2 linked regions of the Methanococcus maripaludis genome follow. The protein of the gene in region 1 binds, or shares a complex with, the protein of each later gene. Links are inferred from orthologs where the notes say so. Each region holds a gene or a part of one and is shown in the gene's direction. Other genes may lie near its edges.

Region 1 (5,624 bases):
TTTTTAACTCTTTTAGGTAGTTCTAAGTTAGTTCCAATTTACAGGGGTATAAACAAGAGATGAGATCATAGGTGCCTTGTTTTGTTCCTGCAATATATAGTCGTAATTTTTTAATTTTAAAACCTGATTTTTTAGAATTGCAGTTTTAATGTTCTTTTAATTCTAAAATTAGTTTTTTCGATAATTTAGGTTCTTTTAAATTCGGCAAAATTTTCAAAACGTTTTTTGGCTTTTTCTAACCTTAAATCGCCTGTTTTGAATTTTTCGAATATTTACCAAATATATGGTCTGTAATCTAAGTTATTCTCACTTATGTCCTGTTTTAATATATATTTTTTAATCATTAATTTTCCAGTAAATGAATATCAAACTCTCTGCCATGAAATATCATTTTCATCGAAAAATTCTACGTATTTTCTTTTATCTTCGCCATACAACCCTTTCCAGTCGATTCCTACAAAATCAAATTCCTGTTTTGAAGTCAGCTGATTTAATATATTTTCAGAGAGTTTTGCATGTTTCGGGGTCAAATATCCAACATAATATTCTTCTCTTAACGCGAGTTTTGTAAATTTAGGAGAATAGTGACCTCCCCCGATTCCGATTATTTTTTCTTTTTCATCGTATTCAGAATTTTGAATGGAATTTAATGTATCGATCAAGGAATTCGTAATAATTTCTGCTGCATCGTCAATCTGCCACTGTTCTTCACTGCTACCGATCTCTACAAATGCAGATGGGGCCTTTAAATCAGTTGGGCCGTGGTGTAGGACTTCAAAACTTACATCAAACCCTAATTCTTGATATTCTTCCATTTCATTGTATTTATTCATATTTTGAAGCATTAATGTATTGAATACCGGGTTACATGGAGAAATTTCTTCTGGATTTCCACCATGTGAATTATCATCAGTTAAATTTCCGGGAGTATGTACTGTGAGTGTTGGTTTTTTGCTCTCGCTTGCATGTTTTGATAAAAATATATACATTTCAGATTGTGGAAACTCTGAATAATTTGTTTGAGTTGACTTTTTTTCAATATTAAATACACTGTATCCGTAATTTTCAACGTGTTTTTTAAGATTCTGACTTGCAGGGTCGGTTTCTGAAGAAATTAGTAAATAATCCATTTTAATCGCCTGAATTTGTTTGCAATGATTTGTTATTTTTAAATTAATAACCTCAATATTTATAGTTACTTTCGAATTTTTCTAAATACTCCTAAAAATAGCCTATTGAAAAGATGCTCTAAAAGATGTCAATTGAAAATATGAACTTAATTTAAAATGGTTATTATGTTAAAATTTTAAAAAATTGATATCCGTACTCTATATATACCCCGTATTCTATAGTTAAAACGAAATATTATTTAATTCACAAAGTAACTTAGTGAATTTTTAAACTATGATTTTTATTTTGTCTATATTTACTATAATTATATGAACTGTGGTGATTTAATGGCTGAAGATACTAACGCGGTTGTCGAAGAAAGCTTATTTGATGAATTTAAAGAACACTCAATTTCAGAGTTTTTTAGGAAAAACAGGCACATGCTCGGTTACAGCGGTAGATTAAGAAGTATGACTACAATTGTACACGAACTTGTAACAAACAGCCTTGACGCATGTGAAGAATCTGAAATTCTTCCTGAAATTGCGGTCGAAATCAAAAAAATAGGTTCTGAAACATTTGGAGTTAATATTGAGGATAACGGTCCAGGAATTCCTCCTGAATTTGTTCCAAAAGTATTTGGTAAGATGCTTGCAGGGTCAAAATTACACAGGCTGGTCCAGTCAAGAGGTCAGCAGGGTATCGGGGCTGCAGGTGTATTATTATTTGCGCAGATGACAACCGGAAAGCCATTAAAAATTACAACTTCAACTGGAAACGGTACTATTTATGAAATGGAAATTAAAATGAGTATCGAGAAAAACGAAGGGGATGTAGTTTCAAGAAACACTCGAGAAGGATTTTGGAGAGGAACTAGGGTTGAAGGAGAATTTAAAGATGTTACATACAATAGAAGAGAGCAAGGACCATTTGAATATTTAAGAAGGATCAGTCTTTCAGCACCGCACGCTAAAATTACTTTGGAAGATCCGGAAGAAACAATTGTTTTTGAAAGAACTGTAAATGATATACCAGAAAGACCTGAAGTAATGAAACCACACCCATACGGGTTAACAACTGATGAATTACTTCACATTTCAAGAGTAACGGATTCTTCAAGAGTTTCAAGCATGTTAAATAGTGAACTTTCAAGAGTCACCATGAAAAGAATTAAGGAACTTGAAGAGTACGTTTTAAGAGATACGCTTCTTGAAAACTACCGTTCAAGTGTATTTTGGGATACAATTGTAAGCTGTTACTTAAACTTTGATTTCACGAAATACTTTGATATATACGGCCATTATTTTGATAAAAAAGAAATTGAAGATGTAAAACAACTTATAAATGGCCTCCCTGAAGGTTTGGGTGAATTAAAAACTTACTGTATGAAATATCTTGTAACCCAATATTTGGTTCAAAAATTGGATGATGAAGAAATAAAAGAGATTAAAAATCATTTCAAGAAAAAACCTGAAAATTTCATGGAATACATGGATAAAAAATATTTAAATGCATCACTACTTGATGAATTCAGAAGAAAATTGAAAAACATTACAAAATCTCCGGCAGAATTTGTAAAATCCCTCGTGGACCTTGCAATGGTTTCTGATACTGAGCTTGAAAAATACCGAAAATCAATCAAGGACCTTTTAAAGAAAAATCCAAAAGAAATGACTTGGAAAGATTCTGAAGTCATTGTAAATGTTTTACAGGATATGGACTTTATGGCACCTTCAACAGTTGGATTAAGGCCAATTGGTGAGGAAAACATTGAAAAATCACTTAATACTCTTGAACCTGAGTTTTTAAAGACCCTGACAAGAAAACCTAAAACTTACAAGGGAGGAGTTCCTTTTGCAGTTGAAGTAGGTCTTGCTTATGGTGGAGAAGCTGGAAGAAGTGGTGATGAGTCACGAAAGATGGAAATCATGAGATTTTCAAATCACGTACCATTACTTTTTGATACCTCAGGTTGTGGTTTAACAAATGCTGTTAAAAGTGTTAACTGGAGAAGATATGGTCTTAGAAATGATGAAGATGCTCCAGTAACTGTATTTGTAAACCTTATTTCAACACACATCCCGTATACATCAGCAGGAAAACAGGCAATTGCATCAAGCAACGAAGAAAATGAAGAAATTTTCAATGAAATAAGGCAGTCTTTAATGATATGTGCAAGAGAGCTTGAAAAGCACATCTCAAAATTAAGAAAAGAAAAAGAAGAAGAACAGAAACGAAAATATGTTATGAAATATGCGGTAATTTTTGCAGAAGGGCTTGCAAGCATTACTGGAAGACCAAAAGAAGAAATAGAAGCAAATGTTGTTAATTTGCTTAGATAATTTTTTACTTTTTTTAAATTATTTTTTTATTTTGGAACCCTTTGAAAAATTTTAAAGAATTTTAAGAATCCACAAACTTCATTTAAAAAATTAATTATATTCGTTTTTTCATAATTTAATAAAACGAATTTGGGGGATTTTATGCTATCAAAGGGGGCAGTTATCGATAAATTGAAGTCTTACAAACCATGCGAAAATTGTAATGGCCCAATTTCTAAAACAATTTCTATATGTGATTTAAATCTTGATGAAAGAAAAAGAAAATGTGTTTGTGGTCATTCGCAGTTAGATGATGTAATGCTTGACGTATTAAATTTAATGTCTGAGTATCATGAACTTCAAAATAATGATTTAAAAGCTGTAACTTTAAGGGATGCTGGAACTCCGTTGGTCGAAATTGGATACCCTTTAAAATATCTGCCTGTTGTATCTAATGATGAATTAATTGTGATGAAAGATGTATCAAAAGCTTGTGCAACAGAAATATTAAAAATACCCGAAGTTAAAGGGGTTATTTCAAATAACTCAAAAAATAATAGCTTTAATCGTCCAGAAGACTCTGGCGAAGTAAATACACTCATTGCGGGAGACGATTTTAGATGCGACATTTTTGTTTTAAAATCGATCATGGACTGCGTCGTTATATGTAAAAACCAGTCAAAAGTTCACATCGAATTTCCACGACCATTTAATCCAAAAATTGCAAAAATTGACCGTTTAAATCTTAAGGGAAAGGTGGTGGTCGATGGATTCTGCGGATCTGGAACTTTGGGGCTGGCAGCACTAAAAAAAGGTGCAAAAAAGGTTATATTTTCAGACATAAATCCCCATGCATTAAAAGATGTTATATATAACTTAAAGCTAAACTTTTCAAAAGACGTATTCGAAAAAGTTGAAATTATTAATTCTAACTTTTTAAATCTGGATATCACAGGAGATGTCTGCTTTGTAGATTTATTCCCTCACATGGATAGGGAACCTTTTTTAAACAAAGCAAAAACAATTTCTAAACAAATAGTACTTATTTAAACGTGAAATGATGAAAAAGTCTAAAAAATTAGGCCAATGTTTTTTAAAAGATAAAAATTTTGTTAAAAAAGCAATTAATCGTGCAGAACTAAACGATAAAGATATAGTTTTGGAAGTGGGGCTTGGAGAAGGGGCACTGACAAAAGAACTTGCTAAAATTGCAAAAAAAGTTTATGTAATTGAACTTGATGAACGGTTAAAACCTTTTGCAGATGAAATAACTGCTGAATTTGAAAATGTTGAAATTATATGGTCAGATGCTTTAAAAGTTGACTTAAAAAGTATTGAATTCAATAAAATCGTTGCAAATTTACCTTACCAGATTTCTTCGCCAATAACATTTAAATTTTTAGAAGAAGATTTTGAAACGGCAGTTCTAATGTATCAGTACGAATTTGCAAAAAGAATGGCTGGAAAACCAGATACTAAGGAATACAGTAGGTTAAGCGTTGCAGTACAGTATAATGCAGATGTTGAATTTATCTGTAAAGTTCCCCCAAGTGCATTTTCTCCAAAACCGGATGTAAATTCTGCAATTGTAAAATTAACTAAAAGGGAACCTAAATATCATGTCAAAGATGAAGAATTTTTCAAAAAAGTTTTAAAAGCTATGTTCCAGCATAGGAATAGAACAGTTAAACGAGCATTGATTGATTCAAGCCATGAAATTGAAATTGACCGCGATAATTTAAAAGAAATTTTGGAAAAAATTGAAAATGAGTTTGATTTTACAGAACGTGTATTTAAAACTCCGCCTGAAAAAATTGGGCATTTAAGCAATTTATTGTATGGCGAAATGTTAAATTTGGAGTAAAATCATGAAAATCACAGTACTTTATTCCGGAAACTACGGTGAAAGAATATTGAATACGATTTTAGAAAAGTTTGCCCAGAATATCGTTTCAATTCATGAAATTCCTGAAAATTTACCCGAATACATTGATGATGTGACTGAATATGTTCCAGAAAATTTAAAAGACTCTGATTTAATAATTTCAGTTGGCCTTTTTGGAGATATTAATTCAATAGTATGTGATATTGCTAAAAAAACAAATGCAAAATCGATAATTATCGAGTCACACAGTCCAAAACAGATTACAAGGGGGTTAAAATCTGAAATTTCAGATATTTTAACAGGGATAA
Region 2 (5,595 bases), 1.3 Mb from region 1 along the record:
GTCTTTTGTCATGTTGTTAATTTTTTGAACAACTTGCATGATGTTTACGCCCAAAGGACCGATTGCTGGACCTAAAGGAGGTCCTGCTGTTGCTTTCCCACCAGATACGAGTATCTCTACTACTTGTTCTGCCATATATTCACCTCTAAATGAATCGTGTTTAGTATCGCAATAATACTATCATAAGTTCCTTATTCTTATTTATGTGTATCCTATTTAAAATTTACCATGACATTATAAAATACAAATTAATCCTGTTTGGATATAATTTTAACCTGTTCAATACCAACAGTTATTGGAATAGGCACTGCTGCATCAATTAATTCGAGCGTAATTTCTTCTTTATGTTTGTCCACCCTTGTAACTCTTGCCCGTTCACCTTTAAATGGACCTCCGACCAATTCAACAACATCCCCTTTATCAATATGTTCGATAATTTTTGTTGGAGTTAACAAATGATCGAGTTCATTTACACTGGTTTCACCAGGTACAATTCCTTTTACTTTAAAACTTTTTCTAACAAGTTCGTCTAAAGCCCCTTTGTTAGCAGCTTCAATAAGGATGTATCCTTTCAAATCTTCGGTTGCCAAGATTGAGAATACTTCCAAATTCTCTTTTTCAGCTCTTGACGCCAGAGATTCTGCAACGTTTTTTTCCTGACCTGTAGTGGTCCTTACTGCAAAAATCATAATATCACCAAAACGGAATAAAATTTGAAAATAAATAATTTTAAAAATAGATCTCAAAATAATTGAAAAGAATTATCGATTTATACTATATATATCTATTCATAAATTGAAAAATATGAAAGTATGTTTCGTGTTTTAAGGCTTTATTAATGCTTTTAAATAAGTTATAGGCACGTGTATTACAAACCCGACAAAACCAAGAAGGCATATCCCAAGACCAGTTACTTTTGAAATTGTTATATATTCCTGTCTTGTTGGCTTTCTTGAAATCATTAAAACTCTTTTACACTGTTGTAAAAAGTCTTTTAATCCATTTAATGTCGTATTTAACTTTGATTTCTGCACTTCAGTATTCATAGTTTTTTCTTTTGCCATAGTATCCCTCGGCATTACGTTAAAAAATTAAACTTAGATTTTTGGGATATCTATTAAATATCTCTTTTTCGTTACATCAACAGTGTAATCGCCAGTTGATTTTGTACCTGTAACGATGAGTAAAACTCTTAATGAATTTTCGAGTGTTTCATCGATTGTGGTTCCCCAAATAATCGTTGCTTTTTCGTCTAATCTATCTGAGACAGTTGAAACAATTTCTTTTGCTTCTTCAAGGCTCATGTCTTCAGGGCCAGTTATGTGGATTAATGCACCGGTTGCACCATCAACATCCACACAGAGAAGTGGGCTGTTTAATGCGATTTGTATTGCTTCCCTTGCTCTTTTTTCAGAGTCGCTCTCACCAATACCCATCATTGCAATTCCGCCGTTGTTCATTACTGCTCTAACGTCAGCAAAGTCCACGTGAATGTCTCCAGCGTTGTTTACGAGTTCAACCATTCCTCTGACTGAATTCATTAAAACTTCGTCTGCAACCTTGAAAGCTGTTCTTAATGGAACGTTTTGAACAATCTCTAACAATTTATCGTTAGGAATAATAACAATAGTATCTGCAACTTCTTTTAATTTGTTAAGACCTTCAATTGCATTTGACATCCTTACTTTTCCTTCCATTGAGAATGGTAATGTAACAACTGCAACTGTTAAAGCACCAACTTTTTTAGAAATTTCTGCAACTACTGGAGCAGAACCTGTTCCTGTTCCACCGCCAAGTCCGCATGTTACAAATACGAGGTCGGAATCTTGAACTGCTTTTTTAACTTCTTCTGAATTTTCTTTTGCAGATTCTTCACCTTTAACTGGGTTTCCACCTGCACCGAGTCCTTTTGTGAGATTTTTACCAATTAAAACTTTATGATCCGCGTGAGTTTTTACAAGTTGCTGTGCATCTGTGTTTATTGCAACGATTCTTGCTCCATCGATGCTTTCCGCAATTAATCTATTTATTGCGTTGTTTCCTGCACCACCACAACCTACAACAGTTATCCTTGCTTTTGACTGTTCGATTAATTCCAGTAGTTCTCTATCGATATCTGAAAGCTGTTCTGAAGCAGGTTCCAAAAAATCTGTTTGTGCTATGTTTTTTAAGAATTTCAAGATTATTACCTCCTCATGAAATAGTGCATGCCCTCAAAGCCCTGATTGTGTGGGTTTTAAATAATCATTGGAAATATATAAGTTACAAGATTTATATCTTTTGATTAGGACCAATACCAAAAATATAGTTATAAATAAAAATACTTATATTCGGAATATAAAAGCCGATTATAGCTTTCATTTATTTAATTCATATTTATATTATTTTCTATTAAAATGCGGTGAAACTGTGATAACCTCAGAAGAGAGAAATTTAGCGGCCAAAAAATTACTAAAACTTGCTAATGGCATGTATGAAGATATCATACGAGGAAAAAGACCAAAACTCACCTTCCCAATAAGAAGCCTTGCCAATGCAAAATTTGATGTCGAAAAAGGAACTTTTGCGATACTTGGAAAAGAAAAAGATAGGATGTTAACGGTAAATCAGGCAAAAATATTTGCTCAGACTATCAAAATGATGGAATTTTCAAAAGGACTGCTTGATACAAACGATTTCTCAACTCTGAGAGAAGCATATTATGTTTCCAAAAACTGGGGTGAAGCAAGATTTGATGACCAGCAACCTTCAAACGGAGTTATTGAAGATATTGAAGCTGCTTCAGAATTTTTAAGAGAAGATTTAGGATTTATTCCTGAAGAAGATGGTGCAGCAGTTATCGGACCGTTAAGAATTGTTGACAGGACTGCTGAAGGAGACGAAATTAAAATTGACTGTACAAAACTTGGAAGTGGTGCATACAGCATCCCTAATGATGTTACGAAATTGGAATTTGAAACAAAAGCAGATTTTATTTTGGCAATCGAAACTGCGGGTATGTTTGCAAGGTTAAATGCAGAAGGATTCTGGAAAAAACACAACTGTATTTTAATCTCTTTAAAAGGGGTTCCTGCAAGGGCAACTAGAAGGTTTATCAAAAGATTAAATGAAGAATATAAATTACCGATTTTAGTATTCACGGATGGTGACCCTTACGGATACTTAAACATCTACAGGACGTTAAAGGTAGGAAGTGGTAAGGCAGTTCACTTAGCAGACAAATTGGCAGTGCCTGAAGCCAGACTTATTGGAGTAACGCCTCAGGATATTGTTGACTACGAACTTCCAACGCACCCCCTAAAAGATCACGACATAAAAAGATTAAAAGATGGTTTGAAAAACGATGATTTCGTTAAATCATTCCCTCAATGGCAAAATGCGCTTGTTCAAATGGCAGACAGTAAAGTAAGGGCAGAACAGCAGTCTTTAGCAAAATACGGTTTAAAGTATGTTGTTGAAGAATACTTGCCTGCAAAAGTTGAAGACTCGAGTACATGGCTCCCATAATTAATCTAAATATAATTACAGTATCTCAGCAATCTGGGATCAAAAACAATATCCTAAAACTATTTTTCTTTTATTACGATAAAATCGGCCGATATTAAGTCAAAATTATAGAAAACCATATAAATTGATCCTATATATTCAATAACGGGTAATCCCCCAATATTCAAAAATATATAATGGAGACTAAACAATGGATTGGCCGTTTAAAGCTTTTACATTAACGTTAATTACACTATCCTTATTGGCAGTCACTAGCGCAAATTGTGGCTTTGATGGATGTGAATCAACTTTTTCAAACGTAACTTACCAAAATTTTAACGAAAACTATTCTAATTTATTTGATAATAACCACAATCTATTCTTCGAATTAAACAGCCCTTTTAAAAATAATATGGGGTACAAAACTTTTGAAGTTAAAGCATATGCTCCATTAAAGAAAACGTCTTCAAAAATAGATTTGCTTGAATCAAGATATGTCCCAGTAACTACAGTAGACACTTCTGAAGATAATACTGACACTTCTTCTGAAGATAATACTGACACTTCTTCTGAAGATAATACTGACACTTCTTCTGAAGATAATACTGACACTTCTTCTGAAGATAATACTGACACTTCTTCTGAAGATAATACTGACACTTCTTCTGAAGATAATACTGACACTTCTTCTGAAGATAATACTGACACTTCTTCTGAAGATAATACTGACACTTCTTCTGAAGATAATACTGACACTTCTTCTGAAGATAATACTGACACTTCTTCTGAAGATAATACTGACACTTCTTCTGAAGATAATACTGACACTTCTTCTGAAGATAATACTGACACTTCTTCTGAAGATTACGTTTATTTACCTTCAAAAATAACGCAATCTCCAAAAACATCGCTATATATCATTAAAACTACCCCCGAACCAGTAGTAGAAGAACCAGTAGTAGAAGAACCAGTAGTAGAAGAACCAGTAGTAGAAGAACCAGTAGTAGAAGAACCAGTAGTAGAAGAACCAGTAGTAGAAGAACCAGTAGTAGAAGAACCAGTAGTAGAAGAACCAGTAGTAGAAGAACCAGTAGTAGAAGAACCAGTAGTAGAAGAACCAGTAGTAGAAGAACCAGTAGTAGAAGAACCAGTAGTAGAAGAACCAGTAGTAGAAGAACCAGTAGTAGAAGAACCAGTAGTATATAAAAACGCTCAGATTGAACAATATATACTTGAATATACTAACATGGAACGCTCTTCATATGGTCTTGAAGCGTTAGTACTTGATAGTGCATTAAGCCAGATTTCACAAGATCACAGTGACGACATGGCAGAAAATGATTATTTCTCCCATGTAAACTTGGACGGGGAAACTCCTACCGATAGGGCCATTGCAGCAGACTACAACGTTGTAAAATACCTCGGAGATGGATATTACTCCACAGGAATTGGCGAAAATATTGCAAAAATGCCTACCGGAAATGTAATTGGAATTGGATATGTTTCAGATGATGCTGAAAGTATTGCAAAAGCTATCGTGGATGCATGGATGGACAGCGATGGCCACAGAGCAAACATTCTAAACTCTCAATACACCAATATAGGTATTGGCGTTGCATTTGATGGTACGTATTATATTGCAACACAAAATTTCTACTAATTAACCTACAAATCTATCTTTTTTTATTTTTTTCAACCGAAATTTAAAGCTATTGCCCATTTATCAATTTTTCTTGAATTTAAAACCCAAAAATATTAATAAAAACTAAACAATAGCAGATATCATCTAAAATTATCGGATTGGTGAATCTATGAAAGCGGTTATTTTTGTTGTAGATGGACTTGGAGATAGGCCCGACAAGAATGGAAATACTCCATTAAAAGAAGCTAAAACTCCAGTAATGGACAGAATGGCTAAAGAAGGAATTTGTGGACTTATGAATTCCGTTGATATTGGGGTGAGGCCTGGAAGTGACACTGCACACCTTGCTCTTTTAGGATACGACCCGTACACAACATACACCGGAAGGGGACCTTTTGAAGCGTGTGGTGTTGGTGTTACAGTAAAATCCGGAGACATTGCATTTAGGTGCAATTTTTCATCAGTTG

What was found. Proteins that work in one complex are often made in the same cells at the same time.
Region 2: the proteins of MMJJ_RS00015 (region 1) and MMJJ_RS06965 are in contact, whole or in part, in a crystal structure (PDB 2ZBK), measured with the Saccharolobus shibatae proteins. The link is inferred for Methanococcus maripaludis from one-to-one orthologs. Residues at the interface, in WP_218266310.1 of Saccharolobus shibatae: Glu463, Lys467, Leu469, Tyr471, Leu472, Lys473, Tyr474, Ile475, Pro476, Glu477, Val478, Arg480, Ser481, Leu482, Thr484, Phe485, Leu486, Ser488, Glu503, Lys507, Leu508, Lys511, Ile518, Glu519; in WP_218258439.1 of Saccharolobus shibatae: Phe25, Leu26, Val29, Glu30, Gln31, Leu32, Lys34, Gly35, Glu36, Pro37, Phe70, Leu71, Asp72, Leu73, Ala76, Lys77, Met80, Val83, Leu84, Ala86, Ser87, Tyr90, Asp91, His110, Ser111, Leu114, Lys115, Ser116, Glu126.

What each region holds. Positions count from the first base shown.
Region 1 is NZ_CP026606.1:75-5,698, forward strand. Bases 986-3,954 are described here. They hold MMJJ_RS00015 (DNA topoisomerase VI subunit B), read left to right. Parts: upstream 986-1,457; coding sequence 1,458-3,452; downstream 3,453-3,954. Other genes in these bases: MMJJ_RS00010 (D-aminoacyl-tRNA deacylase), read right to left, coding at 986-1,130; MMJJ_RS00020 (50S ribosomal protein L11 methyltransferase), read left to right, coding at 3,594-3,954. In the rest of the region: more of MMJJ_RS00010, read right to left, coding at 366-985; more of MMJJ_RS00020, read left to right, coding at 3,955-4,481; 16S rRNA (adenine(1518)-N(6)/adenine(1519)-N(6))-dimethyltransferase RsmA, read left to right, coding at 4,492-5,295; MMJJ_RS00030 (DUF166 domain-containing protein), read left to right, coding at 5,300-5,624.
Region 2 is NZ_CP026606.1:1,277,007-1,282,601, reverse strand. The notes cover bases 1,519-4,458. They hold MMJJ_RS06965 (DNA topoisomerase IV subunit A), read left to right. Parts: upstream 1,519-2,409; coding sequence 2,410-3,507; downstream 3,508-4,458. Other genes in these bases: MMJJ_RS09505 (CAP domain-containing protein), read left to right, coding at 3,749-4,458; ftsZ (cell division protein FtsZ), read right to left, coding at 1,519-2,180. Outside these bases: MMJJ_RS06985 (50S ribosomal protein L11), read right to left, coding at 1-135; MMJJ_RS06980 (transcription elongation factor Spt5), read right to left, coding at 249-689; MMJJ_RS06975 (protein translocase SEC61 complex subunit gamma), read right to left, coding at 825-1,064; more of ftsZ, read right to left, coding at 1,098-1,518; more of MMJJ_RS09505, read left to right, coding at 4,459-5,146; MMJJ_RS06955 (2,3-bisphosphoglycerate-independent phosphoglycerate mutase), read left to right, coding at 5,298-5,595. UniProt on the Methanocaldococcus jannaschii protein: Relaxes both positive and negative superturns and exhibits a strong decatenase activity.